2 regions of the Streptomyces sp. GL_148 genome follow, and region 1 is predicted to be linked to the other one. Evidence: riboswitches for the same ligand, from Rfam matches in the RefSeq annotation. Region 1 holds a riboswitch; the other holds the start of a gene.
The links. Region 1 has a riboswitch for glycine ahead of gcvP (aminomethyl-transferring glycine dehydrogenase). Riboswitches for the same ligand answer to the same signal wherever they lie in the genome.

Region 1 (15,727 bases):
CCACCGACGGGGTGCGGGTCGTGGAGGCCGACGGGCGGTGGGCCCTGGTGCTGCCGGACCCGGCGGAGGCGGTCACCCACTTGTGGGCCGAGGGACCCGACGACGCGTCCGCGCAGGCGCTGCTGGACGGCTGGGCAGCGGTGGTGGACGGCGCCGGGCACTGAGCGCCCCGCGCGGGACGGCGTAGTCCGCAACGCAGCGGCGTAGGGCCGGAAGTCCGGTGGAGCGGGTGGGGCGAAGGTCCCGTCCGGTCCACCGGGCGTCCGCATTCGGTGGGAGCGGCGCCGACATGCGACGATGTGCGGCATGTCGCAGCCGCCCCACAACCGCAGTTCGCCGCCTCCGGCGCGGCCGGACGCTTCCATGTCGCTGCTGACGCACGTGATGGACCACTCCCTCGACGAGGGCTACGCGGAGGCTTCGGCCCGGCGCGAGGCCGAGGGCACGTCCGGCCTGCCGCGGACCCTGAAGGCCAAACTGGGTCTCGCCGCCGGGCTCGTGCTCGCCGCCATGGTCGTCACCCTGGGCGCCGCGCAGGCGCGGGCGACCGCGCCGGTGCTGGCGAAGGAGCGTCACGAACTCATCGACCGGGTCGAGCGGGCCGATGCGCACGCGGACGGTCTGGAGCGGGACATCGAGCGGCTGCGGGACAGCGTCGCCGGCCGGCAGCGCGAGGCCCTCAAGCAGCACGGCGGGGAGCAGGGCCAGCTGGTGGCGCTGCTGTCCGGGGCCACCGAGGTGCACGGGCCCGGGATCAAGCTCACGGTGGACGACGCGAAGGGCTCGACGACCGGAGACGGTTCGCAGCCCCGCGAGAGCGCCGGATTCTCGGACACCGGGCGGCTCCGCGACCGCGACATGCAGAAGATCGTCAACGGGCTGTGGCAGTCGGGGGCGGAAGCGATCTCGATCAACGGGCAGCGGCTGACGTCCCTCTCGGCGATCCGGGCCGCGGGTGACGCGATACTGGTCGACAACAGGCCGCTGGTGCCGCCGTACGAAGTGCTGGCGATCGGCGACAAGAAGCGCCTCGGGACCGCCTTCCAGGACTCCGCGGACGGCCAGTACCTGCACGTGCTGCAGGAGAACTACGGCATCCGCTACTCCTTGTCGTCCGAGGCCGAGATGCGCCTTCCGGCCGCGTCGAGCCTGACCGTACGTACGGCTACAGCAGCAGAGCAGCAGAAGGGTGCATCGTGATCGCGGTACTGGGCCTCGTGGTCGGAGTGGTGGTCGGACTTCTCGTCCGGCCCGAAGTGCCGGCCGTGATGGAGCCTTATCTGCCGATCGCCGTGGTCGCGGCGCTGGACGCGGTGTTCGGAGGCTTGCGCGCGATGCTGGACGGCATCTTCGTGGACAAGGTCTTCGTGGTGTCGTTCCTGTCGAACGTGGTCGTGGCGGCGCTGATCGTCTTCCTCGGCGACAAGCTGGGGGTCGGCTCTCAGCTGTCCACGGGTGTGGTCGTCGTCCTCGGCATCCGCATCTTCTCCAACGCCGCGGCCATCCGCCGGCACGTTTTCCGGGCGTGAGGCCGATGAGCACGAACGACACCCCGCCCGAGGAGCCCGGGGCCGCGGCGCAGCGGCCGAAGGCACAGCCTCCGCTGGAGCCGTCGGCAGGGCCCGTGGGCCGCGCGCCCGAGCCCGGGGCGGAGCGGGGCCGGGAGGAGACCGAAGACGCGTCGAGCGTGCACGCGCCGACCGGGTACGCGCCGACGGGGCCCGAGGAGACCGGGCCCGAGCAGACCGGTCGGCAGCGGCTGGCGGCCGGGCTGTGGCCGCCGCGGGTGAGCCGTGCCCAACTGATCGTCGCGGTGCTGCTGTTCGTCCTGGGGCTCGGCCTGGCCATCCAGGTACGGTCGAACAGCGACTCCAGCGCGCTGCGCGGCGCCCGTCAGGAGGACCTCGTACGGATCCTCGACGAGCTGGACGGGCGGACCAAGCGGCTCGAGGACGAGAAGCAGACGCTCGATGACCAGCGCCGGGAGCTGGAGAGCAGCTCCAACCAGGCCGAGGAGGCCCGGAAGCAGACCGTGGAGAAGGAACGCCAACTCGGGATCCTGGCCGGTACGGTGGCGGCGCAGGGGCCGGGCATCGTGCTGAAGATCACGGACCCCAAGGGTCAGGTGCTGTCGGACAAGCTGCTGGACACCCTCCAGGAGCTGCGGGCCGCCGGGGCCGAGGCCATCCAGATCAACGGGGTGCGGATCGTGGCGGACTCGTACTTCTCGGACGAGGAGGACGGGGTCGCGATCGACGGTAAGAAGATCACACAGCCCTACGAGTTCAAGGTGATCGGCAAGCCGCAGGACCTGGAGCCGGCGCTCAACATTCCCGGTGGCGTCGTCCAGTCGCTGGAGAAGGAGCAGGCGGTCGTCAGCGTCACACGTCCGGCGAAGATCGTCGTGGATGCCTTGCGGGCTGCGAAGCAGCCTGACTACGCTCGGTCGTCATCGTCGTGATGCGCGAGATGCGGGAGACGGGCTCACGCGGGTCAATGCCTGCGGGGGGTCGACGCGCTGAAGTCGCGGTGCGTGGTGGAAACTGTCTGATGGTTACGGACGTTGTAAGTGTGTCCGGGTCGGCAGGTGTTGCATTCGGAGTTCGTCCTGCCCCACGGGCGGGTCTGTTTCGGTCAAGGGGAATCGCCCGTGAAGTTGTTTGAGAAGTTGTTCGGCAAGAAGAACCGCGAGGAAAGCGGTGCGGCCAGGCACCGCGCGGGGCATGGAGACGTGGAAGGGCAGGGCGACCGGCCGCTCTTCCGCGACGAGGTCGCCGGGGCGGGTGACATTTCGGGCGCGCACGGCGCGTCGGCTGTTGACCCTGCCGGTACCGGACGCATAGGTTTCGGTGAACCATCAACCTCAAGTACGGGTGGAGGGTTTGCCTCCGACCCGTATGCCACCAATGCCTCCGCGGGGCAGCCGCGGCGCGAGGAGCCGTCCATGTCGGCCGAGCAGATTTGCAGCAGGTGCGGGCACCGCAGCGATGCGGCGAGCCGGTTCTGCTCCAACTGCGGGGCGCCGCTGCGGGCGGGTCTGACGCCGGAGCGTGCCTCGGAGACCACGTCCACCATCTCGATCTCGGGCCTCGAGGCCTACGAGGCCGAGGTGTCGGGACAGACGCACGTGTCGTCCTCGCTGTCCCCCGAGGCCCAGGCCGCGGTGGAAGCGCTGCCGCCGGGTTCCGCTCTGCTGATCGTGCGGCGCGGCCCGAACTCCGGCAGCCGGTTCCTCTTGGACGGTGAGCTGACGACGGCCGGCCGGCACCCGCAGAGCGACATCTTCCTGGACGACGTCACCGTCTCCCGGCGCCATGTCGAGTTCCGCAGGAGCCACGACGGTTTCACCGTCTCCGACGTCGGCAGCCTCAACGGCACGTACGTGAACCGTGAACCGATCGACTCCGTCGCCCTGCACAACGGCGACGAGGTGCAGATCGGCAAGTACCGGCTGGTCTTCTACGCGAGCCTGCGGGGGCACTGACCCTTCAAGGGAAGGTCCCATGCTGCGTATCCCGGCAGGCGGTGCCGCCAAGAGCGGCACCGCCGGTACCGCCTCCTCGGGCGTGCGGCTGGTGAGCATCGGCACGGTGCTCACGATGCTGCGTGACGAGTTCCCCGAAGTCACGATCTCGAAGATCCGTTTCCTGGAGGCGGAGGGGCTCGTCGAGCCCCGGCGCACACCTTCCGGATATCGCAAGTTCAGCACCGACGACGTGGAGCGCCTCGCCCACGTCCTGCGGCTCCAGCGTGACCACTACCTTCCGTTGAAGGTCATCCGCGAGCAGCTCGACGCGCTCGCGCGGGGTGAGCAGATCCGCATCCCGTCGCCCACGGCGCACGGGGAGTCCGTCGACCCCACGAGCCCCGTCGCCCTTTACGGCGAGGTGGGCCGGGAGCGGCCGACCGTGGCCCGGGTGGGCCGGGCCGAGCTGATCGCCGCCGCGGAGGTGGACGAGGTCCAGCTCGTGGAGTGGGAGTCCTACGGGCTCATCGCGGAGGCGCCCGGCGGCGGCTTCGACGCCGAGGCCGTCACCGTGGCCCGTCTGGTGGCCGATCTCGGCCGATTCGGTCTGGAGCCGCGTCACCTGCGGGCGATGAAGGCCGCCGCGGACCGGGAGGCCGGTCTGGTGGAGCAGGTCGTCTCGCCGCTGCGCCGGCACCGCAATCCGCAGACCAGGGCCCATGCCGAGGCCACCATGAAGGAGCTCGCGGGGCTCTCCGTACGGCTGCACGAGGCCCTCGTACAGACTGCTCTCGGGGTGCGGCTGCACTGATCCGGAGGGGTTTTCGGGCCGACTTCGGGTGTCTTCGCAGGGGCTTCGGGGCAGGCTTGGGGGAGCCCGACTACCCAAACCTGCCGGGCAGGTCCTAGGGTTGCTGTGTGAACGAGCTCGACGTTGTGGGTGTCCGGGTGGAAATGCCCTCGAACCAACCGATCGTGCTCCTGCGTGAAGTGGGAGGCGACCGGTACCTCCCCATCTGGATCGGACCAGGGGAGGCGACCGCCATTGCCTTCGCGCAGCAGGGCATGGCCCCTGCCCGGCCGCTGACACACGACCTTTTCAAGGACGTGCTGGAGGCGATCGGCGAGGAGCTCACCGAAGTCCGGATCACGGATCTGCGGGAGGGCGTTTTTTACGCGGAGCTCGTCTTCGCTAGCGGAGTCGAGGTGAGCGCGAGGCCCTCCGACGCCATAGCGCTCGCCCTGCGGACCGGGACGCCGATCTACGGCAGCGACGGCGTGCTCGACGACGCCGGAATCGCGATCCCGGACGAGCAGGAGGACGAGGTGGAGAAGTTCCGCGAGTTCCTCGACCAGATTTCGCCAGAGGACTTCGGTACCGGCCCGCAGTGAGGCGCGGGTCGCGCCGTCCTCCCGGATATTTCAGCCCATTCGAGTAGCCTTTCCCCGCAATGGGGTACGGGAAACCACTCTCAGGGTGATTATCACTCGGCGTGCCGAGTGTGGCGATCGTTGACGCACCCCTGGTGACTGCCTACCTTCGAGATGGCAGGTCAAGGACGGAGGGTCGGCGTGAGAGTCACGGGCGACGGTATGACCGGGGGCATCCCCGCACGGAGTGACGGTGGGCCGTACCCGCTGCACGGTGGTGCGGTGAACTCCGCGCGCCGTCAGCCGGAGCCCGCGCCGGTCGGTTCGGTGGGGCCGGTGGGGCCCCAGGGCGGCGAGTCCGCACCCGAGCAGGTCGGATACCGAGGGCCGACGGCGTGTGCCGCGGCCGGCATCACGTACCGGCAGCTCGACTACTGGGCGCGCACCGGGCTGGTGGAGCCCACGGTGCGTCCGGCTTACGGGTCGGGGACCCAGCGCCTCTACAGCTTCCGGGACGTGGTCGTCCTCAAGATCGTGAAGCGCTTCCTGGACACCGGGGTGGCGCTGCAGAACATCCGCACCGCCGTGCAGCATCTGCGCGACCGGGGCTTCTCGGACCTGGAGCGGATGACGCTGATGAGCGACGGCGCCACCGTCTACGAGTGCACCTCGCCCGATCAGGTCGTCAGCCTGCTCCAGGGCGGCCAGGGAGTCTTCGGCATCGCCGTGGGCGTGGTCTGGCGCGATGTCGAGAACGCGCTGTCGCAGCTGCACGGGGAGCGCGTGGACACGGGCGAGACGGTGGTCGGGCACAACCCGGCCGATGAGCTGGCCGCCCGGAGGAACCGGGCCGTCTGAGGCGCCGGGTGCGGGGCCGGGTGTGGGGTGGGGACGGGCCGGTGGTCCGTCCGGTCCCGGCCGGGCCGTCCTGGTCGCGCGCGTTTGGTCGAGCGCGGTCCTGGCGGGCCGCCCCGGCTCGCCTGGCTCGGGTTCGGGCCGATTGTCAGTGGCGTAGGGCAGCATCGGAGCTGTGAGAGCCGCGCCGACCATCCTGCACCTGGACATGGACGCCTTCTACGCATCCGTGGAGCAGGCGTCGAAGCCGAGCCTGCGCGGCAAGGCCGTCATCGTCGGTGGTCTCGGGCCGCGCGGGGTCGTCGCGACCGCCTCCTACGAGGCCAGGCGGTTCGGCGTGCATTCGGCCATGCCGATGGCCCAGGCGCGGCGGCTCTGCCCGAACGGCGCGTGCCTGATTCCGCGCTTCAGCCTGTACCGCGCGGTCAGCGACACGGTCATGGGGATGCTCCGGGAGCTCTCTCCCCTCGTGGAGCCGCTGAGCCTGGACGAGGCCTTCGTGGACCTCGAGGCGGGAGGCGTCGCCTTCGACGCGGAGGCCGCGCGGGCCGTTGGTGAGCGGCTCAGGGCCGACATCGCCGCCGCGACCGGGCTGAGCGGGTCGGTGGGGCTCGCGGGGTCCAAGATGCTGGCCAAGGTCGCCTCCGAGGAGGCCAAGCCGGCCGGGCTGCTGCTGATCGAGGTCGGCACGGAGCGGGCGCACCTCGCACCCATGTCGGTACGGACCCTGCCCGGGGTGGGGCCGGCCACCGGGGAGCACTTGCGGCGGGCCGGGATCACCACGGTGGGGGAGCTGGCGGCGGCCGGCGAGGACGAACTGGTCCGGATGGTGGGGCGCTCGCACGGGGTCGGGCTCTACCGGATGGCGCTGGGTGTGGACGAGCGGCCGGTGGTCGCCGAGCGCGATGCGAAGTCGGTGTCGGTGGAGGACACCTTCGACGTGGACCTGCACGACCGGGTACGGATCCGCAACGAGGTGCAGCGGCTCGCGGACCGGTGCGTGGAGCGGCTGCGCGGCTCGGGGCACTCGGGGCGGACCATCGTGCTCAAGGTGCGGCGGTACGACTTTTCCACGCTGACCCGTTCGGAGACCCTGCGGGGGCCCACGGACGACGCCTCGGTGGTGCGGGAGGCGGCGGCGCGGCTGCTGGAGGCCGTGGACACCACGGGCGGGGTGCGGCTGCTGGGGGTGGGTGTGACGGGGCTGGCGGACTACACGCAGGAGGACCTCTTCGCGTTCGCCGATGCGATGGCTGCGGGGGCGGGCGTGGCCGCCGCCGGGGACGGGGAGGGTGCCGTTGCCGCGGGTGCGGATCTTGCCGAGGGGGCTTCGCCGTCCGGCGGGGGTGCGGGGCGGCCGGCGGCCGGCGCTGATGGGGGGCAGGAGCCCCCGGGTCTGACCCTGGGGGAGGTTGCGGGGCCTGGGCCGGGCGAGGGTGCCGGGCAGGGCCAGGAGCGGGCCTCCGCCGCCGGGGCGGGGCCTGGCGAGCTCGCCGGGCAGGGCCATGGGCAGGCTGAGGCCGTAGGGCCGGGGCAGGGGGAGCGTTTCGGGGAGAGCCAGGCCGCTCAGCCGGGCCCGGGCCAGGGGCTGGGCCAGGGGCCTGGGGAGGGGCGGCGTGTGAGCGTTGGGCCGGGGCAGGGTGCTGGGGCGGGGCCGAGGGAGAGCGTGGGGCAGGGCCAGGCAGCTGTGCAGGAGCAGGCCGCCGAGCAGGGCCAGGCGGCAGGGTCAGGGCAGCAGGAGAGCGCTGGGCCCGGTCAGGGCGATCAGCGGGGTCAGGGTGGGGTTGCTGGGCACGTGCTGGGTGCCCAGCAGGCTCAGGGCGCTGGGCAGGGGCTCGGGGGTGCGGGGGGCGTGGGAGGTGTGGTTGAGCGGCGGTGGCCGGCCGGGAGCGATGTGCGGCATGCGGTGTACGGGCCCGGGTGGGTTCAGGGCAGCGGGGTCGGGCGGGTGACCGTACGGTTCGAGCAGCCCGGATCAGAGCCGGGCCGGGTGCGAACGTTCCTGGTGGACGACCCCGAGCTGGAGCCGTCCGATCCGATGCCGCTGGTCGGGGAACGGGCCGTGGGGGTCGGGGGCTCGACGGCTTCCACGGCTTCGACGTGAGTCTGCGAGGTCATGTCGTTTCGCCGCGCCTGGGCGCCCGGATTCCGGGGTGCGCCTGGGGAGCCGTGTGCTGCCGGGGTCCGTGGCGGCGGGCACGTACTTGATGCCTGCGGCCGGTCCACGCGGTGCCACCGGGTGCCGCATGCACGCTGCTGGATGCCGGCTGCGCAGTGTGAGGCGCTGAGTATCAGCTAACCGCTGGTAGGTGCCTGCTGCCCACTGCCCGCTACCGCTGCGCGCTGCCGTTGCCCGGAGCTGCTTGCCGCTGCCGCTGCCGCTGCCGCTGCCGCTGCCGTTGCCCGGAGCTGCTTGCCCGCTGCCCGCTGCCCGCTGCTCGCTGCCCGCTGCCGCTGCCCGGTGTCTGGGCTTGGCGCCTGCTGCCGCCGTTGCCAGGTGTCGGCCGCCGCTGCACCGTTCCCGCTGGCGGGTGTCAGTTGCCGCTGCCTCTGGTGCACCCTGCCTGCCGCCTGGGCGTACGCCGTCTGGCGCCTGGTGTGCGGTGTCCGTTGGCGGGCGTGGGTGGGGGGAGGGGGCGTGGGGGGGATTGTTTGAGGGTGTGCCCGTGGGGAGCCCGCTGCCCCGGTTCGTTGGGGGGCAGCGGGTGTGGGGGTGGTGGGGTCAGGGGGTGTCGGGGGTTTGGTGGCCGAAGTCGTGCTGGAAGTCCGACGGGAGGGCCAGGTCCAGGCCGTAGTGGTGGTAGAGCTGCAGCTCCTGTTCGGGGGAGAGGTGGCGGCCGACGCCGAAGTCGGGGGCGTCCTTGATGAGGGAGCGTTCGAAGGGCACGCGCAGGGTGTCGCCCACCATCTCGCTGGGCTCCAGCGGGACGAAGGCGTCCCGGCTGAAGAGTCCGGTGCGTACGGCGGCCCATTCCGGGACGCCCGTGGCGTCGTCGAGGTAGACCTCGTCGACGGTGCCGATCTTGGTGCCATTGCGGTCGAACGCCTTGCGGCCGATCAGGCTGCGGGGATCGATGTCGGTCTGCACGGTCCGGTCCCTCCACTTGGGCGCAACTCCTCCGTAATGACTACAAAAGTGCATTTCGGGAGAGGGGGCCACTCGAGGGAGGTGACCAGATCCTCGCTGGTAGGCTGGGTGACGGCTGTTGACCCTGTGCGGGAGAGTCCTCCGAGTGAGTGAGACGGAGGCGCCGAAGGAGCAAATCCTCCCCGGAATCTCTCAGGCATACGTACCGCACGTGGTGAGGCCACTCTGGAAAGCAGGTGTGGGTACCGGGCGCGCAGTGCCGGTCCCTCTCCTCACCGACGGTGAAAGCCGGATCTCGTGGGCGATCCCCACGCGGCCCGGTGAAGCTCTCAGGTTGTGATGACAGAGGGGGAGGCCGTCCGGGTGCCCGCGCCGTGGTGCCCCTCGCAGGTCGTACGACCAGGAGGCCTCCGTACATGACCGCCAACCGCATTTCGCTCTCCCAGCTGGAGCGAGGCATCCCCTTCGAGCAGCGCCACATCGGCCCGGATGCCGAGGCGCAGGCGAAGATGCTCGCTCAGGTGGGCTACGGCTCCCTCGACGAGCTCACCGCCGCCGCGGTGCCGGATGTGATCAAGACCACCGCCGCGCTGAACCTGCCCGAGGCGCGGACCGAGGCCGAGGTGCTCGCCGAGCTGCGTCAGCTCGCCGACCGCAACCAGGTCCTGTCGTCGATGATCGGCCTGGGTTACTACGGCACCTTCACGCCGCCGGTGATCCTGCGCAACGTCATGGAGAACCCGGCCTGGTACACGGCGTACACGCCGTACCAGCCGGAGATCTCCCAGGGCCGCCTCGAGGCCCTGCTGAACTTCCAGACCGTCGTCGCCGAGCTGACCGGCCTGCCGACCTCCGGCGCCTCCCTGCTCGACGAGGGCACGGCGGCCGCCGAGGCGATGACCCTGGCCCGCCGCGTGGGCAAGGCCAAGGGCAACGTCTTCCTCGTCGACGCCGACGCGCTGCCGCAGACCATCGCGGTGATCGAGACCCGTGCCGAGCCGATCGGCATCGAGGTCGTGGTCGCGGACCTGTCGGACGGGATTCCCGCCGAGATCGCCGAGCGCGGCGTTTATGGTGTGCTCCTCCAGTACCCCGGTGCCTCGGGCGCCGTACGGGAGATCAAGCCGGTCATCGAGCAGGCGCACGCGCTCGGCGCCATCGTCGCCGTCTCCGCCGACCTGCTCGCCCTGACCCTGCTGACCTCGCCGGGTGAGCTGGGCGCGGACATCGCGGTCGGCACCACCCAGCGCTTCGGCGTCCCGATGGGCTTCGGCGGACCGCACGCCGGCTACATGGCCGTCCAGGCCAAGCACGCCCGCTCGCTGCCTGGCCGCCTCGTCGGCGTCTCCGTGGACGCGGACGGCAACAAGGCCTACCGTCTGGCGCTGCAGACCCGTGAGCAGCACATCCGCCGCGAGAAGGCCACCAGCAACATCTGCACCGCACAGGTGCTCCTCGCCGTCATGGCCGGCATGTACGCCGTCTACCACGGCCCGGACGGGCTGCGGACGATCGCCCGCCGCACCCACCGCTACGCCGCCCTGCTCGCCGCCGGTCTGACGGCCGGCGGGGTCGAGGTCGTGCACGGCGCCTACTTCGACACCATCACGGCGCGGGTCCCGGGCCGGGCCGCCGAGGTCGTGGCCGCGGCGCGCGAGGGCGGGGTCAACCTGTACCAGGTCGACGCCGACCTGGTCTCCGCCGCCTGCGACGAGACCACCCTGCGCGCCGACGTCGACGCGGTGTGGGCGGCCTTCGGGGTCACCGCCGACCTGGAGGCGCTCGACGCCGCCACGGCCGACGCGCTTCCCGAGGGGCTGCTGCGCCAGGACGCGTACCTGACCCACCCGGTCTTCCACCAGCACCGCTCCGAGACCGCGATGCTGCGCTACCTGCGCAAGCTCGCGGACAAGGACTACGCGCTGGACCGCGGCATGATCCCGCTGGGCTCCTGCACCATGAAGCTCAACGCGACCACCGAAATGGAGTCGGTCACCTGGCCCGAGTTCGGCCAGTTGCACCCCTTCGCCCCGGTCGAGCAGGCCGAGGGGTACCTCACGCTCATCACCGAGCTGGAGGAACGTCTCTGCGAGGTCACCGGCTACGACAAGGTCTCCATTCAGCCGAACGCCGGCTCCCAGGGTGAGCTCGCCGGCCTGCTGGCCGTCCGCGCCTACCACCGGGCGAACGGCAACGAGCAGCGCACCGTCTGCCTCATCCCGTCCTCCGCGCACGGCACCAACGCCGCGAGCGCCGTGATGGCCGGCATGAAGGTGGTCGTCGTCAAGACCGCCGACGACGGCGAGGTGGACGCGGACGACCTGCGCGCCAAGATCGAGCAGTACCGCGACGAGCTCGCCGTGCTGATGATCACGTACCCCTCCACGCACGGTGTGTTCGAGGAGCACGTCGCCGACATCTGCGCCCAGGTGCACGACGCCGGCGGCCAGGTCTACGTGGACGGCGCCAACCTCAACGCCCTGGTGGGCCTGGCCAAGCCGGGTCACTTCGGCGGCGACGTCTCGCACCTGAACCTGCACAAGACCTTCTGCATCCCGCACGGCGGTGGCGGCCCGGGCGTCGGCCCGGTCGGTGTCCGGGCGCACCTGGCCCCGTACCTGCCCAACCACCCGCTCCAGCCGACCGCCGGTCCGGAGACGGGCGTCGGTCCGATCTCGGCCGCTCCGTGGGGCTCGGCCGGCATCCTGCCGATCTCCTGGTCGTACGTGCGCCTGATGGGCGGCGAGGGTCTCAAGCGCGCCACCCAGGTGGCGGTGCTCGGCGCCAACTACATCGCCAAGCGCCTGGAGCCGCACTACCCCGTGCTCTACACCGGCCCGGGCAACCTGGTCGCGCACGAGTGCATCATCGACATGCGCCCCCTGTCGAAGGCGACCGGCGTGAGCATCGACGACATCGCCAAGCGCCTGATCGACTACGGGTTCCACGCGCCGACCATGTCCTTCCCGGTCGCCGGCACGCTCATGATCGAGCCGACGGAGTCCGAGGACCTCGCCGAGATCGACCGCTTCTGCGACGCGATGATCGCCATCCGCGCCGAGATCGAGCGGGTCGCGGGCGGCGAGTGGCCGGTGGACGACAACCCGTTGGCCAACTCCCCGCACACGGCGGCGGCGCTGGGCGGCGAGTGGAACCACCCGTACACCCGCGACGAGGCCGTCTTCCCGGGCGGGGTGTCGGCCGCGGAGAAGTACTGGCCGCCGGTGCGCCGCATCGACGGTGCCTTCGGCGACCGGAACCTGGTGTGCTCCTGCCCGCCGCTGGACGAGTACGACAACTGATCGTCACCGTCACCGTCACCTGATCGACCACTGATCCGGTGACCTGACGAAGTGGCGTGGCGAAGGGGCCGGTCCGGGAATTCCCTCCTGGACCGGCCACTTTCGCTTGCGACGTCGGCTAGGCCGCCTTCATCACCTGTGTCGCCGCGAGCGCGCGGTGCGGGGCGATGATCTGGCCGTCCGGCAGCAGCTCACCGGTGTCCTCGAAGAGCAGGACGCCGTTGCACAGCAGGCTCCAGCCCTGTTCCGGGTGAACGGCCACGGGGTGTGCGGCCTCCCGGTCGGCGGAGTCGGCGGACGGGCATGCTGGCTTGTGCTGGCACATGGATGCGTTCTTTCGCTGCGGTGTGGTCTGTGTGCTGCGGCTCGATGCGTTGGTCATGGCCGCCCCCCGTATCAACGACTTGGCTCGGTCAGAGTCCCCAGTGTTCCCCCACGACCTAGTGTCCGGAGGGATTTCCCGGCAGCTGTCCTCATAGATTGATGACGCATCACCCGTGCGGGCGGTTCAGGTCAACTCCCCTGTCATTTCGGATGGTTCGCTGGGGGCCCGAGTGGGCTAGGCCGAATGGGCAGATCTGGCCAGGGGCCGGATCAGGCGGCCGGCGCGGCCATGGAGGGCGGTACCGGGGGAGCCGTCGGCGTGAGCCGATGGGTCAGCACGGGCAGCAGTTCGGACACGGGGTGCGGCCGGTACGCGGCGATGCCGGGCGGGGCGGGCGCCAACGGGATCAGGAGGTCGGCGGCGGCCGGCAGTCCGGCGGAGGCGTCGGCGCCCACCGATCCGTGCAGCCACAGGGTCAGCATGTACAGCTCCGGTACGGACAGCAGCCGCGGCTGGTAGTTCTTGCCGAGCGATTCGGCCTGGCGCAGCGCGCGTTCGGTGGCGGAGACGTAGGGGCCCTCGAAGAAGTGGGAGAAGGCCCACCCGTCCGGTGTCAGCCGGGTGTCGGCCGCCGCGACGTAGCGGTCCCCGCTGCGGATCAGGAACCGCCAGCCGGTCAGGCGGGTGCGCGGCGGCCTGCCGCCGGCGGCCAGACCGGAGACGTGCAGCCGGTCCAGTACGTGGACGGGCAGGGGCAGTTCGGCGGTCATCGGCCCCTGGAGGGCGCGCAGGGCCGGGGTGTGCGCCTCATGGACGGCGGTGGGGGAGCCGAGAGCCGCGAGGACGCTGCGCAGGGCGGGCGCGGGAGCCGGAGGGACGTGCAGCGGCATGATGGGTCGCCTCTCGCTTGGGAGACTGTGGAACGGGGCGGGTGCGGGGTGCGGACGGCGCTGTCGCATTCTGGGGTCAGAGGGGGGCTGAGGGGCAATGGCCGCGCGCCAACTCTCTGCCTCGCATGCGGAGTTTATCCGACATGTGTTCACGCAGTGTTTCGGCTAGCTGTCCCGCCTATTGCCGACAAGGCGCTTACCGGTCCCGCTGACGTGACATTCGTGCCGGGTGCGCGCAAAAATTCCGCGCTGACCTCGGAGGTTACCGGATGGGGGCTCGGCTGAAAAGCGTCGGTTATCGGTAACCGGCAAGGTCTACGCTGTATTTGCGTGGAGGCGCTTGCCAGGTGAATGTGCCAAAGCGCCCGTCGGCCAAACCGGCGCGCGCTCCCCGCCAGTCACGCCCCTTCCGCGTTATCGATCACGCCGCCGGGGCATCATCGACCGTAACGCGCGCCTGGGTGGTGGATCCATTCCACGCCGGCCAGGCCCAGTCGAGGAGGGACGCTCCGATGGGGGAGAAGGTCGTGGCGGGCGGATTCGACCTGTCCGATCGGCAACGGTACCGGAGGAAGCTTCACGAGTGCCTGGAGGTACTGGAGCGACTTCTGGAGGAGAAGAGGTTCGATCGTCCCAAGAACATGATGGGGCTGGAGATCGAGTTGAATCTCGCGGGTGCCGACGGGTTGCCGAGAATGGTGAATGCGCAGGTCCTCGAACGCATTGCGAGCAATGATTTCCAGACCGAACTGGGAATGTTCAACCTGGAGGTGAACGTCCTCCCGCACCGGCTCGGCGGCCGGGTATTCGACCAGCTCGCCGAGGAACTGAGCGCGGGTCTCGGCTATGCCCACCGGCAGGCTCAGGAGGTCGACGCCGGGGTGGTCATGATCGGAATTCTGCCGACGATCTCCCGCACCGACCTGGTCACCGCCAACCTCTCGGCGGTGGACCGCTACTCCCTGCTCAACGAGCAGATCCTGATGATGCGGGGCGAGGACTTCACGCTCGACATCGACGGGGTCGAGCGGCTGACCTGGACCTCCGGGTCGATCGTGCCGGAGGCCGCCTGCACCTCCGTACAACTGCACCTGCAGGTGACCCCGGCCCGGTTCGCGGACGTGTGGAACGCGGCCCAGGCGGTGGCGGCCGTACAGATAGCCGTCGGCGCCAACTCGCCCTTCCTGTTCGGGCGGGAGCTGTGGCGGGAGTCGCGGCCGCCGCTCTTCCAGCAGGCCACCGACACCCGGCCACCCGAGCTCCAGGCGCAGGGGGTGCGCCCGCGCACCTGGTTCGGCGAGCGGTGGGTGGACTCGGCGTACGAGCTCTTCGCCGAGAACGTCCGCTACTTCCCCGCCCTGCTGCCGATCTGCGACGAGGAGGAGCCGCTGCGGGTGCTCGCCGAGGGCGGGGTGCCGACCTTGCAGGAGCTGGTGCTGCACAACGGCACCGTCTACCGCTGGAACCGGCCCGTCTACGGGGTCGCCGACGGGGTGCCGCACCTGCGCGTGGAGAACAGGGTCCTACCCGCCGGCCCGACGGTGGCCGACGTCGTCGCCAACGCCGCCTTCTACTACGGGCTCGTACGGACGCTCGCGGACGAGCAGCGCCCGGTGTGGAGCCGGCTGCCCTTCGCGGAGGCGGAGGCCAACTTCGACGCGGCCTGTCGCTACGGCATCGACGCCCGGCTGCGCTGGCCGCGCCGGGGCCGGGGCGGTGGACTGGCGAGCGTGCCCGCGGTGCGGCTGGTGCTGGAGGAACTGCTGCCGATGGCGGCCGCCGGACTGGACGCGTGGGGCATCGAGCCCGCCGACCGGGACCACTACCTCGGCATCATCGAGGAGCGGTGCCGGCGCCGCGTGAACGGAGCCACCTGGCAGGTGGACACGTACCACCGGGCGGTCGCGGGCGGGCTGGAGCGGGACGCGGCGCTGGCCGCGACCACGCGCCGCTACAGCGAGCTGAGTCACCGGGGCGATCCCGTGCACACCTGGCCGGTGGGTCTGGGGGGTGGCGCGGCGGCAGCCGGAAGGGCGGCCGCGGACTGATTCCGGGGCCCGCCCGGTCCCGCCCGGTGATCCCCCTGCCCCGTGGAGGAGGCAGTATGGGGTGATCGGGGCGGGTCGCCCCGCGAGATGTCGCAGCGGTGGCGGGACGGGAGACGGGCGTGCGGACGGAGCCGGAACCGGTGGTCGGGGAGCTCGAACTCGGCGAGGGCCCGAGCGGGCGAAGGATGCTGCGCTCCGAGACGCTGCTCGTGCTCGCGCTGTCCCTGGGCGCGAGCGGCGTCTCGGCGCTGATCAGCTTCATCGGCTCGCTGACCAAGCCGGGCGGGCTCAAGGACCAGGCCGCCACGCTCAACGGCTCCTACGCCCCGGGGCGGCCCTGGCTGGACCTGGCCTGGCAGCTGTTCGGCATCGCGAGCGCCCT
Region 2 (15,727 bases), 4.8 Mb from region 1:
TCACCTTCTCTCGTGACCAGTCGATGGAAGAATTCTGGGAAGAGAGCGGATACTCGCTCGACGCTGCAGGGGAAGGGCCTGTCGCTGTTTTCTGCAAGCCGTTCAAGCGCTTCTCCGTGCAGGTGGACAGTGGTACCGAGGTTGCGACGGGAGCGTCGTGGCAAGGTGCCCTCGTGGCGATTTCGGAGGGGTTCCATCTGTCTCTCGTGACACCTGAAGACCCATCGGACGACGACTTTTCTCGATGGGTCAAGGATTGCCTGATCGAGTCGCTGTGGGATCCGCCGCCGACTCCTGCCGCCACGTGCGGGACGTGACGTAGCCCACCGGGAATCCGGGGACGTCCAAGGTCGCCGGCCCCCGGACGACAGTGCACAAAAGAGCCCCACGCCACCGGAAGCCGGGTGGCGTGGGGCTCTTCTCGTTCAGGCGCGGGAAGACCGGGTCAGCATTCGATGACGTTGACCGCCAGGCCGCCGCGGGCGGTTTCCTTGTACTTGACCTTCATGTCGGCGCCCGTCTCCTTCATGGTCTTGATGACCTTGTCGAGGGAGACCTTGTGGGTGCCGTCGCCGCGCATCGCCATCTTGGCCGCGGTGACGGCCTTGACCGCCGCCATGCCGTTGCGCTCGATGCAGGGGATCTGGACGAGGCCGCCGACCGGGTCGCAGGTGAGGCCGAGGTTGTGCTCCATGCCGATCTCGGCCGCGTTCTCGACCTGCTCCGGGGTGCCGCCCAGGACCTCGGCGAGCGCGCCGGCCGCCATCGAGCAGGCCGAGCCGACCTCGCCCTGGCAGCCGACCTCGGCGCCGGAGATCGAGGCGTTCTCCTTGAAGAGCATGCCGATCGCGCCCGCGGCGAGGAGGAAGCGGACCACGCCGTCCTCGTCGGCGCCCGGCACGAAGTTCATGTAGTAGTGCAGGACCGCGGGCAGGACCCCCGCCGCGCCGTTGGTCGGCGCGGTGACGACCCGGCCGCCGGCCGCGTTCTCCTCGTTGACCGCCATCGCGTAGATGGTCGCCCACTCGCTGCGGTGCATCATCGGGTCGCCCTCGGTGCGCAGCTGGCGCGCCGTGGAGGCGGCCCGGCGCTTGACCCGCAGGCCGCCGGGGAGGATGCCCTCGCGGGACATGCCGCGCGAGACGCAGGCCTGCATGACGCGCCAGATCTCCAGCAGGCCCTCGCGGATCTCGTCCTCGGTGCGCCAGGCCTTCTCGTTCTCCAGCATCATCGAGGAGATCGACAGGCCGGTCTCGTTCGCGAGGCGGAGCATCTCGTCGCCGCTGCGGAAGGGGTACTTCAGCGGGGTGTCGTCGAGCTTGATCCGGTCCTCGCCGACCGCGTCCTCGTCCACGACGAAGCCGCCGCCGACCGAGTAGTAGGTCTTCTCCAGGAGCGGGTTGCCCGACTCGTCGTACGCGAAGAGCGTCATGCCGTTCGCGTGGTACGGGAGCGAGCGCCGGCGGTGCAGGATCAGCTGGTTCGGCTCGTCGAAGTCGATCTCGTGGCCGTCGCCTATTTCCGTGCCCAGCAGGCGCAGGCGGCCGCTCTGGCGGATGCGCTCGACCTCGGCGTCGGCGGTCTCCACGTTCACGGTGCGGGGGGAGTGGCCCTCCAGGCCCAGCAGGACCGCCTTGGGGGTGCCGTGGCCGTGCCCGGTGGCGCCGAGCGAGCCGAAGAGCTCGGCGCGGACCGAGGTGGTCTGGGCGAGGACGCCGTCCTTCTTGAGCCGGGTCACGAACATGCGCGCGGCGCGCATCGGTCCGACGGTGTGGGAGGAAGAGGGACCGATGCCGATCGAGAAGAGATCGAAGACGGAGATGGCCACGGTTGCGGACTCCTATGTCTGCTCGTGGGTGGGAAGCGTGGGCAGGAGGGGTGGAGAGGGGTGATCTGCGGATTTTGTCCGACAGCCGAGCTTAACGCGGTGAGGTGAACAGCTCGGCCGCCGGACGGGTCGGGTAGGGGATGCTCAGGCGTGGCTCAGTTCGCGCTCCGGTGCGTCGGCCGCGTCCGCCTCCTCGGTGGGGGCGGCGTCCAGGACCGGGTCCGGGCCCGGCAGGCCCGCGTAGTGGGCCTTGACCCCGGACCGTACGGCCCAGAAGTAGAAGCCCAGGGCCGAGAGGCCCACGAGGGCGATGTCCACGCCGCCGGGGATGAGGCCGTGGCCGCCGAATTCCTTGCTGCCGAGCGCCGACAGCGTGCCCAGCCACAGCAGGAAGGCGATCATCCACCAGGCCGGGGCGAACTGCCTGGCCAGGTTCTTCTCGCCCTTGCGCTTGAGCACGACGGCCGCGATCGGGGCGGCGACCAGGGTGAGCAGCACCACCTTGCCGGTGTCCGGCCACTTGGACCAGTACAGGGCGCAGGCGGCGAAGGCGAAGGTGACCGGGCACAGGACCTTGGCCGCCGGGAGGCGGAAGGGGCGCGGCAGCTCGGGCTTCGTCTTGCGGAAGACGCCGACCGCGATGGGGCCGATCAGGTACGAGACCACCATCGCGGCGGAGACGACGCTGGCCAGGGCCTCCCAGCTGTGGCCGACGGTGACCAGCAGCAGGACCGAGAAGCCGAGGTTCAGCCACATCGCGGGACGCGCGGTGCCGTACTTGGGGTGGACCTCGCGGATCTTCTTCGGGAAGAAGCCGGTGTCCGCGAGGTTCTGCGCCATGTACGAGGCCGAGGCGACGTTGCCGATGTTGGCGCCGGACGGGGAGATGAAGGCGCCGAACTGGAGCATCGTGACGACCCAGTGGAGCATCAGCATCTTGGCGAGGTCGGCGAACGGCGAGGAGAAGTTGATGCCGCTCCAGCCGCCGGCCTCGGCCAGCTTCTCCGGCGGGACACCGCCGATGAAGGCGATCTGCAGGGCCAGGTAGATGACCAGGCCGAGGGAGAGCGCGCCTACCAGGGCCAGCGGGATGGCGCGGCCGGGGTTCTTGGCGGCGCCGCCGAGGTTGACGACGGCCTGGAAGCCGTTGAAGGCGAAGACCACGCCGGAGGTGGTGACGGCGGTCATGACCGCGGACCAGCCGTTGGGTGCGAAGCCGCCGTGGTCGGTGAAGTTGCCGGTGTGGAAGCCGGAGGCGATCAGGGCGATCACGGCGAGCACCGGGATGGCGAACTTGACCAGGGTGAGCAGGTTGTTCGCCTTGGCGAGCAGTGCGACCGACCAGTAGCAGGCCAGCCACAGCGCCACGGTCAGGAACAGCGCCATCGCCATGCCGGAGGTGGTCAGGCCGCCGTTCTCGACCAGGCCCTTGGCCCAGCCGAAGTTCCAGGAGGACATGTACTGCGTACCGGCGATGGACTCGATCGGGATCAGTGCGGCGATGGCGATCCAGACCGCCCAGCCGGTGATGAAGCCCAGCACCGGCCCGTGCGAGATGGTGCCGAAGCGGGCCATCGAGCCGGGCAGCGGGTAGGCGGCGCCCACCTCGGCGTAGGACATGGCGATCATGCCGATGAAGACGGCACCGATGACCCAGGCGATGATCGCCGCCGGTCCCGCGACCGCGGCCGCCTGGCCCGCCCCGAAGAGCCACCCCGATCCGAAGATCGAGCCGAGCCCGATCATGATCAGGGCGAAGAGACTGAGTCCCTTCTTGTTCGCTGCGCTCATGTCCATGAGGTGTGCTGTCCGTCCTGCCAGGGGTGCGGTCGTTCCTTATTCGGAGCCTATTTGCCATTTATTGGAAGAATCAGCGGCAATAGGTCGCATCCGCCTGGGGCTTTGGTCATGAAAGGGGCCCGGCCCTGTGCACAACAAGGCCGGGCCCTCCCAAGCCGGTGCCTAGAGCGTCGGGTACAGCGGGAACTTCGCGGCGAGCGCCGAGACGCGCGCCTTCAGGTCCTCGGCGTCGTAGGCGGGCTTCAGCGCCTGCGCGATGATCTCGGCGACCTCGGTGAAGGCCTCGGCGTCGAAACCGCGGGTGGCCAGCGCCGGCGTACCGATCCGCAGACCCGAAGTGACCATCGGCGGCCGCGGGTCGTTCGGGATGGCGTTGCGGTTGACCGTGATGCCGACCTCGTGGAGGCGGTCCTCGGCCTGCTGGCCGTCCAGCTCGGAGTTGCGCAGGTCGACCAGGACCAGGTGCACGTCGGTGCCGCCGGTGAGGACGTCCACGCCCACGGCCTTGACGTCGTCCTGGACCAGGCGGGCGGCGAGGATCTTCGCACCCTCCAGGGTGCGCTCCTGGCGCTCCTTGAACTCGGGCGAGGCCGCGACCAGGAAGGAGACGGCCTTGGCCGCGATCACGTGCTCCAGCGGGCCGCCCTGCTGACCCGGGAAGACCGCGGAGTTGATCTTCTTGGCCAGCTCCTGCGTCGACAGGATGACACCGCCGCGCGGACCGCCGAGGGTCTTGTGCGTGGTGGTGGTCACGACGTGGGCGTGCGGCACCGGGTTCGGGTGCAGACCCGCGGCGACCAGGCCGGCGAAGTGCGCCATGTCGACCATCAGGTACGCGCCGACCTCGTCCGCGATGCGGCGGAAGGCGGCGAAGTCGAGCTGGCGCGGGTAGGCGGACCAGCCCGCGACGATCAGCTGCGGCTTGGACTCCTTGGCGAGGCGCTCGACCTCGGCCATGTCGACCTCGCCGGTCTTGTCGACGTGGTACGGGACCACGTTGTAGAGCTTGCCGGAGAAGTTGATCTTCATGCCGTGGGTCAGGTGACCGCCGTGGGCCAGGTTCAGGCCCATGATCGTGTCGCCCGGCTTGATCAGCGCGAACATCGCGGCCGCGTTCGCCTGCGCACCGGAGTGCGGCTGGACGTTCGCGTGCTCGGCGCCGAAGAGCGCCTTGATGCGGTCGATCGCGATCTGCTCGACCACGTCGACGTGCTCACAGCCGCCGTAGTAGCGGCGGCCGGGGTAGCCCTCGGCGTACTTGTTGGTCAGGACCGAGCCCTGGGCCTCCATGACGGCGACCGGAGCGAAGTTCTCCGACGCGATCATTTCCAGGGTGGACTGCTGGCGCACGAGCTCGGCGTCGACGGCCGCGGCGACGTCCGGGTCGAGCTCGTGGAGGGGAGTGTTCAGTACAGACATCAGGGTTCCCTGGGGTCAGTTGCCGGAGGTGAGAGCGGTGTACTCGCCGAAGGAGAGCACGTCCTTGGGCTCCTCGGAGATGCGCACCTTGAACAGCCAGCCGCCCTCGAAGGGAGCGGAGTTCACCAGCGCCGGGTCGTCGACGACGTCCTGGTTGAACTCGACGATCTCGCCGGAGACGGGGGAGTACAGGTCGCTGACCGACTTGGTCGACTCCAGCTCGCCACAGGTCTCACCCTCGGTCACGGTGTCGCCGACCTCGGGAAGCTGGGCGTAGACGACGTCACCGAGCGCGTTGGCCGCGAACTCCGTGATGCCGACCGTCGCGACGCCGCCCTCGGCGTCCGACAGCCACTCGTGCTCCTTGGTGTAACGCAGCTTCTGCTGGGGGTTGCTCATGACCTGATTCTCCTGGATGCGGGGGAGTGGATACGAACGGTGTGTCTTGCGTACCGAGACGGGGCGCGGGGGAGCGGCCGTACGGGAGACCCGGGCGGCCGGGGCTTCCCGGGGCTCCCCGGGAACGGCGGTGAGGGTTACTTCTGCCGCTTGTAGAACGGCAGGGCCACGACCTCGTACGCCTCATGCGTACCGCGAATGTCCACGCCGACGCCGGAGGTGCCGGGCGCGGCGTGCGCCGCGTCGACGTAGGCCATCGCGATCGGCTTGCCCAGCGTCGGGGACGGGGCGCCCGAGGTGACCTCGCCGACGACCTGGCCGTCGAAGGTCACGGAGAAGCCGGCGCGCGGCACGCGGCGGCCTTCGGCGATCAGGCCGACCAGCTTGCGCGGCGGGTTCGTCGCGGCGCGCTCGGCGGCGGCCTCCAGAGCGGCGCGGCCCACGAAGTCGCCCTCCTTCTCGAACTTCACGACCCGGCCCAGCCCCGCGTCGAACGGGGTGAGGGAGGTGGTCAGCTCGTGCCCGTACAGCGGCATGCCCGCTTCCAGGCGCAGGGTGTCGCGGCAGGACAGGCCGGCCGGGACCAGGCCGACGCCCTCGCCCGCCTTGGTCAGCGCCTGCCACAGCTCCACGGCGTGCTCGGGGGCGACGAACAGCTCGAAGCCGTCCTCGCCCGTGTAGCCGGTACGCGCGATCAGCGCGGGCACCCCGGCGACCGTCCCGGGCAGGCCGGCGTAGTACTTCAGCCCGTCCAGGTCGGCGTCGGTGAGGGAGGCGAGGATGCCGGGGGACTCCGGACCCTGCACCGCGAGCAGCGCGTACGCGTCGCGGTCGTCGCGGACCTCGGCGTCGAAGCCGGCGGCGCGCTCGGTGATCGCGTCCAGGACGACCTGGGCGTTGGAGGCGTTCGCGACGACCATGTACTCGGTCTCGCCCAGGCGGTAGACGATCAGGTCGTCGAGGATGCCGCCGTCTTCCCGGCAGATGTGCGTGTAGCGGGCGCGGCCGACGCCGACGGTGGAGATGTTGCCGACCAGCGCGTAGTCCAGGACCTTGACGGCCTCGGGGCCGGTCAGGGTGATCTCGCCCATGTGGGAGAGGTCGAAGAGACCGGCCTTGGTGCGGACGGCGTTGTGCTCGTCGCGCTCGCTGGCGTACCGCAGGGGCATGTCCCAGCCCGCGAAATCGGTCATGGTGGCACCGAGGGAACGGTGCAGCGCATCGAGGGCGGTCAGGCGGGGGGCAGTGCTCATGGGTGTGGCTCCCGGGTCCCAGGGCATGACATGACGAGGAGGAGTTCCTCCCCATCTGTCATCGGAACCTGAGAGGTTCGCCGAGAGTTCCCCGCTTCCAGGGGAAGGCCATCGACTTGCACCTTGGGTGGAACCGTCGCCGGGGCCCTCACGGGCGGTGGCGCGGCTCGCTTTTCAGATCTGCCTCATCCACGCGGTACGGGGCCTGAGAGATTCAAGGGAGGTACTTGCTCCTTCGGCGCCCGGGCACCGCCTTGCGGCGTACCCCGGGACTCTCCCGCGCGGATTCAAGCGGCCGGTATGCAGTTAGGTGTCCAGATGGCGCACATCATTGCACGACGTGCGGCCGAATGGGGGAGGGGGTCCACGCGGGGAGCCGACCCGGGGCGGAACCGGAGCGGAAACCGGAGCGGAAACCGGAGCGGACCGGGAGCGGAACCGGAGACCCCGGATTACCGTCTCTTTACACTCAGGGGGACAGGGTCCAGGCGACCCGTCGCGGGGGAGGCGAACACTGTGCGGAGATTCGGACTACTGGCGGCGACGAGCACCGGCACCGTCGAGGGCACGGTGGCCGGGGTGCCGTCCCAGCGTGGCGTCGTACGGGATCCCGCGGCGGGCGCAGCGGCGGGGGAGCCCGCAGCGGTACGGGACCTGCGCGGGGCCGAGGGCCCGCGGCGGCTGCGCTTCGCCGCGGGGGACGTCGTGGTGGTCTCCGGACTGCCCGGCGGCGGCAAGAGCACCCTGATCAAGCGGGCCGCGGAGGGCGGCGGCATCGACTCCCAGGACGCCCGCGAGCGGTGGGAGCGCCGGATGCCGACCGCCCTGCCCTACGCGGTGTACCGCCCGGCGGTCCGGATCGCGCACTACTGGGGCCTGTGGCGGGTGCTCCGCTCCGGGGCCCCGGCCGTTGTCCACGACTGCGGCACGCAGAGTTGGGTACGGGCGCTGCTGGCCTCGGCCGCCCGGCGGCGCGGCCGTGCGCTGCACCTGGTGCTGCTGGACACCACCCCGGAGGAAGCGCGGGCCGGGCAGGCGGCGCGGGGCCGGGGCGTCTCCGCGTACGCCTTCGCCCGGCACCGGGGCGCGGTGGCCCGGCTGCTGCGCGAGGCCGAGGCGGGCCGCCCGCCGGCCGGCTGCGCGTCGGTGACCCTGCTGGACCGCCCGGCGGCGTCCCGGCTGACGTCGATCGGCTTCCTCTAGCGGCGGCGGGGGCGGGCCCCGGCCGCGGTGTCGCAGGCGCCCGTTAATCTCGGGTCGAGACCAAGGGCAAGCGAGCGGAGACGTACATGTGGCCGGGTAACGAGCTGGAACAGGTGCTCGGGGCGGCGCTCGGACAGGCGGACGCCGGGGGGCGGATCGTCGAGGTCCTCGGGCGGAGCCGGCTGTGGATCCCGCTGCCCGGCGGGGTGAACAGCCTGAGCCTGCCCACCATGGAGATCGAAGGCGCCGCGTACGTGCCCGTCTACAGCTCCGAGGAGCAGTTCCGCGCCTGCGTCGGACCCGCCATGGACTTCGCCGTCGCCCCCGCCGTGGACTTCGCCCGAGGCCTGCCCCCGCAGCTCGGCCTCGCGGTCAATCCCGAGGGATCCGTCGGCGTGCCCCTGCCCCCGCCCGCCGTCGCGGAGCTCTGCCGCACCGGCCGCGGCCCGCTCGACGGCCCCGCCACCGGCGGCCGGGTCCGGCTGTTCGAGCCCGACTGGCAGGAGGACCCGGTCGAGTTCCTGACCGCCGCCGCGGAGGAGTTCCGGGCGACCGGAGTCGTCGCGTCCGCGCACCGCTGCCTCGCCAGCGTCGAGGGCGGCTCGCCGGAGCTCTACGTCGGCGTCCGAATGGTGGGATGGGAGCCCGGGATGCGAAACGCCCCGATGGAGGCGCTGGGCCGGGCCCTGACCCGCGTACCACCGCCCTGGCCGGTGCAGTTGATCCTGCTCGACGCCGCGGAAGACCCGGTCGTCGACTTCATCACCACGCGCGTACGCCCCTTCTACCTGCCGTAGTGACGCTTAAGCTGGTGGCCGACACGCGTGGACGACGGGCGGACGAACAGACGAAGAGGGGTACCGGGTGAGTGCGTCAGGCACGGCCGCGGTCGGGCAGGTCGAGCACATGCTGCGCCAGGTGACTCCCGGGCGCTACGAGAGCTACGAGTCCCTCCTGCACGCCCTGGCCGAGGGACGGCTGTGGATGCTCCTGTGGCAGGGGCAGCCCGGCTCCCCCGAGGCGCAGTACGGCGGCATGGAGGTCGACGGCCTCGGGTACGCGCCCTGCGTGACCTCCCCGCAGGAGCTGGCCGCCAGCGGCTGGAACCGCACGTACGAGGTGGTCACCGGCCGGGACATCGCCCGCGCCCTCTACCCCGACCGCTGGGGGCTGTGGCTCAATCCGCACGCCCAGGGCGGCGGCGTCGGCCTTCCCTGGGCCGACCTGCGCCGGATCGCCACCGGGCTGGACCGGATGCCGGCCGGCCCGCTGCGGCTGTCCGAGCCCGCCATCGAGCTGCCGCAGTTCTACGGGCTGCTCACGCAGCACGCGCACCGCACGCCCGCCGTCCGCTCGCTGCGCCGCGCCTGGGTGCAGCCCGCGCTGGGGTCCCCGTACCTCGCCGTCGGGCTCGACCTGTACGACGCCTCCGCGCACGCGCTGGAATCCGTCCGCGAGATGATGCGCCAGTCGGTCGGCGCGGTCCCCGAGGGGGTGCCCGTCTGCACGGTCGCGCTCGCGGACGAACACGACCCGGTGGCGATGTGGCTGCGGGCGCGGACCAGGCCCTTCTACGACCGCGAGGGGCAGGCGCCCGCCTACTGAGACATCGGCATTCAGCCACCCGAGGCCGCACGGAACAGTCGTTCCGCGCGGCCTTTGCGTTGTCCTGATTTCGACGCTGATGTACGCCCAATAGGCACGCTCGTAGGCCGAGTTGGGCGCCATGTCCGATTCCCTACCGAACGGGACGTCTTGCTCCGCTGAGACGACAGTGAAGTCCGGATAACGGGAACCCGACCCTCAGATCACGGTTGCGCATCCATTCACCTGCGGGTCTGGCGGCTGATCGAGCGCCCGATGAAGACTCCCCACCCAAGAGCGGGTCAGTCCTCCAAGGGTGAGCCCGTCACAGGAACTTCGCCTGTTGTTTCGTACAGCACCATGCGCACCACCAGCACTACCTGTTCCGCAGCACGCACCCGCAGCACCTCGCATTCCGAGCGCCACTCCGCACCAACGCCGCCACAGCGGCGGGCATGGGCCGGCTCACCCGTCGGCCGAGAGGGGTCCCCACCACGATGACGGCACCACTGCACGACATGAGCGCGGAGACACCCGCACCCGTGTCCGTAGCCGACGTCCCCGCCAAGGCCATCGAAGGCCGCTCACCCGGTCGGATCGCCTGGACGCGGCTCAAGCGCGACAAGGTCGCGCTGACGGGCGGCGTGATCGTGATCCTCCTGATCCTCGTGGCGGTCTTCGCCCCGCTGATCGTGAGCCTGCTGGGCCACCCGCCCAACGAATTCCACGAGGATCTGCTCGACCCGGAATTCGGCACACCGCTCGGGTCCTACGGCGGCATCAGCTCCGACTTCCTGCTGGGCGTGGAGCCGACCAACGGCCGCGACGTGTTCAGCCGGATCGTCTACGGCGCCCGCATCTCCCTGACCGTCGCCTTCCTCGCCGCCTTCGTCTCCGTCGTCCTCGGCAGCCTGCTGGGCGCCCTGGCCGGATTCCTCGGCGGCTGGGTCGACGGCGTCATCAGCCGCACCATGGACCTGCTGCTGGCCTTCCCGCAGCTGCTGTTCACCATCTCGCTGGTCTCCGTAGTTCCCAACTCCCTGTGGGGATTCACGGGTTCGGGCGTCCGGATGGGCGTCCTGGTGATCGTCATCGGCTTCTTCGGCTGGCCCTACATCGGCCGCATCGTGCGGGGCCAGACGATCTCGCTGCGCGAGAGGGAGTACGTCGAGGCCGCGCGCAGCCTCGGCGCCGGCCGCGGCTACATCCTGATCAAGGAGCTCCTGCCGAACTTGATCGCGCCGATCCTCGTCTACACGACGCTGATCATCCCGACCAACATCCTGACGGAGGCGGCCCTCAGCTTCCTCGGTGCCGGCGTCAAGCCGCCCACCGCCTCCTGGGGAAAGATGCTCTCCGACGCCATCCCGATCTACCAGGACGACCCGATGTACATGGTCGTGCCCGGTATGGCCATCTTCATCACCGTCCTGGCGTTCAACCTCTTCGGGGACGGGCTGCGCGACGCACTCGACCCCAAGGGCAGCTGAACCGCTTCATCGATTCACCCACCAATGGAGGTTGAACCACGTGATCCGCAGAAAGAAGGCGCTCGCGATCACCGCGGTGGTCGCTGCCCTGTCGATGTCCGCCGTGGCGTGCAGCAAGGACGAGGCCAAGACCCCGTCCGAGGGCAAGCCGGCCGCCGGCGCCGCCGCATTCAACGCCGCGACCACCGGTGTCGTTAACCCGTCGACCACCAAGGGCGGAGAGCTCAAGCTCTGGTCCCCCCAGGACGTCGACTACCTCGACCCGGCGCGCGCCTACTACGGCTTCGTCTGGAACCTGCAGCGCCTCTACATCCGCCAGCTGTTCGCGTACGACAGCAAGCCGGGCGCCGCGGGCACCAAGCTGGTCCCGGACCTCGCCGCGGGCGAGCCGGTCCTGAGCAACGACGGCAAGACGTACACCGTCAAGATCAAGGACGGGGTGAAGTTCGAGGACGGTACCCCGATCACCTCGAAGGACTTCAAGTACGGCATTGAGCGCGTCTTCGCGCAGGACGTGCTGTCCGGCGGTCCCACGTACCTGATCGACATCCTCGACCAGGGCCAGAAGTACCCCGGCCCGTACAAGGACACCGACCCCGACAAGATGGGTCTGAAGTCCGTCCAGACGCCGGACGAGAAGACGATCGTCTTCAACCTGGCGAGCGCCAACTCCGACTTCAAGTACCTGCTGGCCATGCCCTCCTCCTCCCCGGTCCCCGCGGGCCAGGACAAGGGCGCCACCTACACCAACAAGCCGGTCTCCACCGGTCCTTACAAGGTGTCGGAGTTCACGGCGAGCAAGGGCGCGACGTTCGTCCGCAACGAGAACTGGGACCCGAAGACGGACACGATCCGCACGGGCCTGCCGGACAAGGTCTCCTTCACGGTGACGACCAACCCGGACGACATGGACGCGCGTCTGCTCTCCGGTGACATCGACCTCGCGGTCGACGGCACGGGCATGCAGGCGGCCGGCAAGAACAAGGTCCTCAAGGACGAGGCGCTCAAGGCCAACGCGGACAACCCGTTCACGGGCTACATCCGCTACTTCGCCTTCCCGACGACCGTCGCTCCGTTCGACAACGTCGAGTGCCGCAAGGCCGTCATCTACGCGGCCGACCCCAAGTCGCTGCAGACCGCCCGCGGCGGCCCGACCAGCGGTGACCTCGGCGCGAACATGCTGCCGCCCGGCATCCCCGGTGCCGACAAGAAGTACGACCCGTACAACCTGACCAAGGGCGAGCCGCAGATCGAGAAGGCCAAGGAAGCCCTCAAGGCCTGTGGCAAGCCCGACGGCTTCACCACCACGATCGCGGTCCGCAACAACCGTGCCCCCGAGGTCAAGTCGGCCGAGTCCCTGCAGGCCGCGCTCGACAAGGTCGGCATCAAGGCCACGATCGACCAGTACGACGGCAAGCTCTCCTCTTCCGTCATCGGTTCGCCCGAGAACGTGAAGACCAAGGGCTACGGCATCATCGTCATGGGCTGGGGCGCCGACTACAACTCCGGCTCGGGCTTCCTGCAGCCGCTGGTCGACGGCACGTTCATCCTGCCGAACGGCAACAACAACTTCACGATGATCAACGACCCGGAGATCAACGGGCTGTTCAAGACCGCCGCCGCCGCTGCCACCCCGGACGCCGCCGCGCCGTTCTACACCCAGATCAACCAGAAGATCATGGAGAAGGCCCTCTACCTGCCGATCAACTTCGACAAGGCCTTCGTCTACCACAACCCGCGCCTGACCAACGTCTACTTCAACGACTCGATGGGCAAGATCGACCTTGCCACCATCGGCGTCATGAAGTAGTCGAAGCCGCCGAGGAACCCAGGCCGCCCGGCCCCGCCGGGCGGCCCAGGGCCCGCGGCACGTCAGTTACAGCTGGTTCGCCTTCACCGCACATGCGCTAGTCCGAAGGGCAGGTGAAGGCCGCAGGCGGCGGCCGCCGTCCCCACAAGGGGCGGCGGGCGCCGGCCCGAGCGGCCGACTGCAGTGCTCGTCTACCTCATACGGCGACTTTTCAACGTCGCCGCAACGCTGCTGGTGGTCTCCGCGGTCACCTTCGGCATCTTCTTCGCGGTCCCGAAGCTGACCGGCAGCGACCCGGCGCTCATGTACGCCGGACGCGAGACCAACGCGACCGCCCTGGCGGGCATCCGGGTGAAGATGGGCTTCGACAAGCCCATCTCCGAGCAGTACCTGATCTTCATGAAGGGCATCTTCACCGGCCGGGACTACGACGGCGGCACAGGGATCACTCACTGTGCGGCCCCGTGCTTCGGCTACTCCTTCAAGACCGAGGTGCCCGTCTGGGACACCATGGTCGACCGCATGCCGGTCACCCTCTCGCTCGCTCTCGGCGCTGCCGTGATCTGGGTGATCGCGGGTGTGGCCACCGGTGTGATCTCGGCGCTCAGGCGCCGCACCGTGGTCGACCGCACCGTCATGATCGGCGCGCTCGCCGGTGTGTCCCTGCCGATCTTCTTCACCGGCATGGTGGCCCCCGCGATCTTGGTCTACGGCCTCCACTGGCTGGACCCCTCCAACTACAAACCGATCACCGAGGATCCGGGAGCATGGCTCAACTCCATGATCCTGCCCTGGGTGACCCTGGCCTTCCTCTTCGCCGCCACCTACGCCCGCATCACCCGCGCCACGATGCTGGAAGTGCTCGGCGAGGACTACATCCGCACCGCCCGCGCCAAGGGGCTCAAGGAGGGCGTGGTCATCCGCAAGCACGCCCTGCGCTCCACCCTCACCCCGGTCGTCACGATGTTCGGCCTCGACCTCGGCGGACTCCTCGGCGGCGCGGTGCTCACCGAGACGACCTTCAACTTCCCGGGTCTGGGAACGGCCGCCGTCGCCGCGATCGGCGCGGGCGACCTCCCGGTGATCATGGGCGTCACCCTGCTGTCCGCGCTCTTCGTGGTGCTGGCCAACCTGATCGTGGACCTTTTGTACGCCGTCATCGACCCGCGCGTGAGGCTGACGTGACCGAGAACCACAGCGCCGACGCCGCCCTCGCGTCCGCCCCTCCCTTCGTGCCCGAACAGGGAGGGGTGCGGGACCGGGCCTTCCTCTCGGTACGCGACCTCAAGGTGCACTTCCCGACCGACGACGGTCTGGTCAAGTCCGTCGACGGACTCTCCTTCGACCTGGAACGCGGCAAGACCCTCGGCATCGTCGGCGAGTCCGGCTCCGGCAAGTCGGTCACCTCGCTCGCCATCATGGGCCTGCACCGCACCGGCCACGTCCGCAACCAGCCGCAGATCTCCGGTGAGGTCGTGCTCGACGGCGAGGACCTGATCCAGGCGGACGCGGACCACGTCCGCACCCTGCGCGGGCGCAAGATGGCGATGGTCTTCCAGGACCCGCTCTCCGCGATGCACCCGTACTACTCGGTGGGCAAGCAGATCGTCGAGGCCTACCGGACCCACCACGACGTCGACAAGAAGACCGCCCGCCGGCGGGCGATCGAGATGCTCGACCGCGTGGGCATCCCGGAGCCGCAGCAGCGCGTGGACTCGTACCCGCACGAGTTCTCCGGCGGAATGCGCCAGCGCGCGATGATCGCGATGTCGCTGGTCAACAACCCCGAGCTGCTCATCGCCGACGAGCCGACGACCGCCCTGGACGTCACCGTCCAGGCGCAGATCCTGGACCTCATCCGGGACTTGCAGAAGGAGTTCGGCTCCGCGGTCATCATGATCACGCACGACCTCGGAGTGGTCGCCGAAATGGCCGACGACATCCTCGTGATGTACGGAGGCCGGTGCGTCGAGCGCGGCAGCGCCGAGAAGGTCTTCTACGAGCCCCGGCACCCCTACACCTGGGGTCTGCTCGGCTCGATGCCCCGCATCGACCGCGAACAGACCGACCGGCTCATCCCGGTCAAGGGCTCGCCGCCCAGCCTCATCAACATCCCGAGCGGATGCGCCTTCCACCCGCGCTGTCCGTACGCCGACCTGCCCAAGGGCAACGTCACCCGGACCGTGCGGCCCGAGCTGGCCCTGGTCGGCGGGTCCGAGGAGGGCGACGGACGGCACTGGGCCGCCTGTCACCTGTCCCCGGAGCAGCGGGACCGGATCTGGACCGAAGAGATTGCGCCGAAGCTGTGACCGATATGAAGAAGGCGGACACGCTCGCGGTCCCCGCCCAGGCCGTGGACTCCCCGGAGCCGCTGCTGAGGGTCACCGGACTGGTCAAGCACTTCCCGATCACCAAGGGGCTGCTGCGCCGCCAGTCCGGGGCCGTCAAGGCCGTCGACGGCATCGACTTCGACGTCCGGCGCGGTGAGACCCTCGGCATCGTCGGAGAGTCCGGCTGCGGCAAGTCGACCATGGGCCGGCTGATCACCCGGCTGCTCGAACCGACCGGCGGAAAGGTCGAGTTCGAGGGCAAGGACATCACGCACCTGAGCGTGGCCGGCATGCGCCCGCTGCGCCGCGACGTGCAGATGATCTTCCAGGACCCGTACGGCTCGCTGAACCCGCGGCACACGGTCGGCACCATCATCAGCGCCCCGTTCAAGCTCCAGGGCGTCAAGCCCGAGGGCGGCCTCAAGGCGGAGGTCCAGCGCCTCCTCTCCCTCGTGGGTCTGAACCCGGAGCACTACAACCGCTACCCGCACGAGTTCTCCGGCGGCCAGCGCCAGCGCATCGGCATCGCCCGGGCCCTCGCCCTCAAGCCGAAGCTGGTCGTCGCGGACGAGCCCGTGTCCGCCCTGGACGTGTCGATCCAGGCCCAGGTG

Region 2: linked by a shared signal. The riboswitch ahead of gcvT (glycine cleavage system aminomethyltransferase GcvT) and the one ahead of gcvP (aminomethyl-transferring glycine dehydrogenase) in region 1 are both predicted to bind glycine.

What each region holds. Positions count from the first base shown of each region.
Region 1 covers NZ_CM174396.1:1,345,077-1,360,803, reverse strand. The annotation lists gene AC3IYI_RS06215 (sugar phosphate nucleotidyltransferase) at 1-164, shown strand, start outside; gene AC3IYI_RS06210 (DUF881 domain-containing protein) at 298-1,200, shown strand; gene AC3IYI_RS06205 (small basic family protein) at 1,197-1,529, shown strand; gene AC3IYI_RS06200 (DUF881 domain-containing protein) at 1,526-2,461, shown strand; gene AC3IYI_RS06195 (FHA domain-containing protein) at 2,945-3,484, shown strand; gene ftsR (transcriptional regulator FtsR) at 3,504-4,277, shown strand; gene AC3IYI_RS06185 (bifunctional nuclease family protein) at 4,385-4,858, shown strand; gene AC3IYI_RS06180 (MerR family transcriptional regulator) at 5,039-5,695, shown strand; gene AC3IYI_RS06175 (DNA polymerase IV) at 5,868-7,796, shown strand; gene AC3IYI_RS06170 (PRC-barrel domain-containing protein) at 8,415-8,780, opposite strand; glycine riboswitch at 8,900-8,998, shown strand; gene gcvP (aminomethyl-transferring glycine dehydrogenase) at 9,197-12,082, shown strand; gene AC3IYI_RS06160 (DUF5999 family protein) at 12,201-12,407, opposite strand; gene AC3IYI_RS06155 (hypothetical protein) at 12,677-13,297, opposite strand; gene AC3IYI_RS06150 (glutamate-cysteine ligase family protein) at 13,810-15,345, shown strand; gene AC3IYI_RS06145 (CPBP family intramembrane glutamic endopeptidase) at 15,531-15,727, shown strand, end outside.
Region 2 covers NZ_CM174396.1:6,109,974-6,125,700, forward strand. The annotation lists gene AC3IYI_RS28120 (hypothetical protein) at 1-317, shown strand, start outside; gene AC3IYI_RS28125 (L-serine ammonia-lyase) at 446-1,828, opposite strand; gene AC3IYI_RS28130 (APC family permease) at 1,973-3,625, opposite strand; gene glyA (serine hydroxymethyltransferase) at 3,791-5,047, opposite strand; gene gcvH (glycine cleavage system protein GcvH) at 5,063-5,446, opposite strand; gene gcvT (glycine cleavage system aminomethyltransferase GcvT) at 5,584-6,699, opposite strand; glycine riboswitch at 6,884-6,989, opposite strand; gene AC3IYI_RS28150 (AAA family ATPase) at 7,216-7,902, shown strand; gene AC3IYI_RS28155 (enhanced serine sensitivity protein SseB) at 7,989-8,699, shown strand; gene AC3IYI_RS28160 (enhanced serine sensitivity protein SseB C-terminal domain-containing protein) at 8,767-9,507, shown strand; gene AC3IYI_RS28165 (ABC transporter permease) at 9,984-10,976, shown strand; gene AC3IYI_RS28170 (ABC transporter substrate-binding protein) at 11,071-12,786, shown strand; gene AC3IYI_RS28175 (ABC transporter permease) at 12,970-13,971, shown strand; gene AC3IYI_RS28180 (ABC transporter ATP-binding protein) at 14,019-15,095, shown strand; gene AC3IYI_RS28185 (ABC transporter ATP-binding protein) at 15,101-15,727, shown strand, end outside.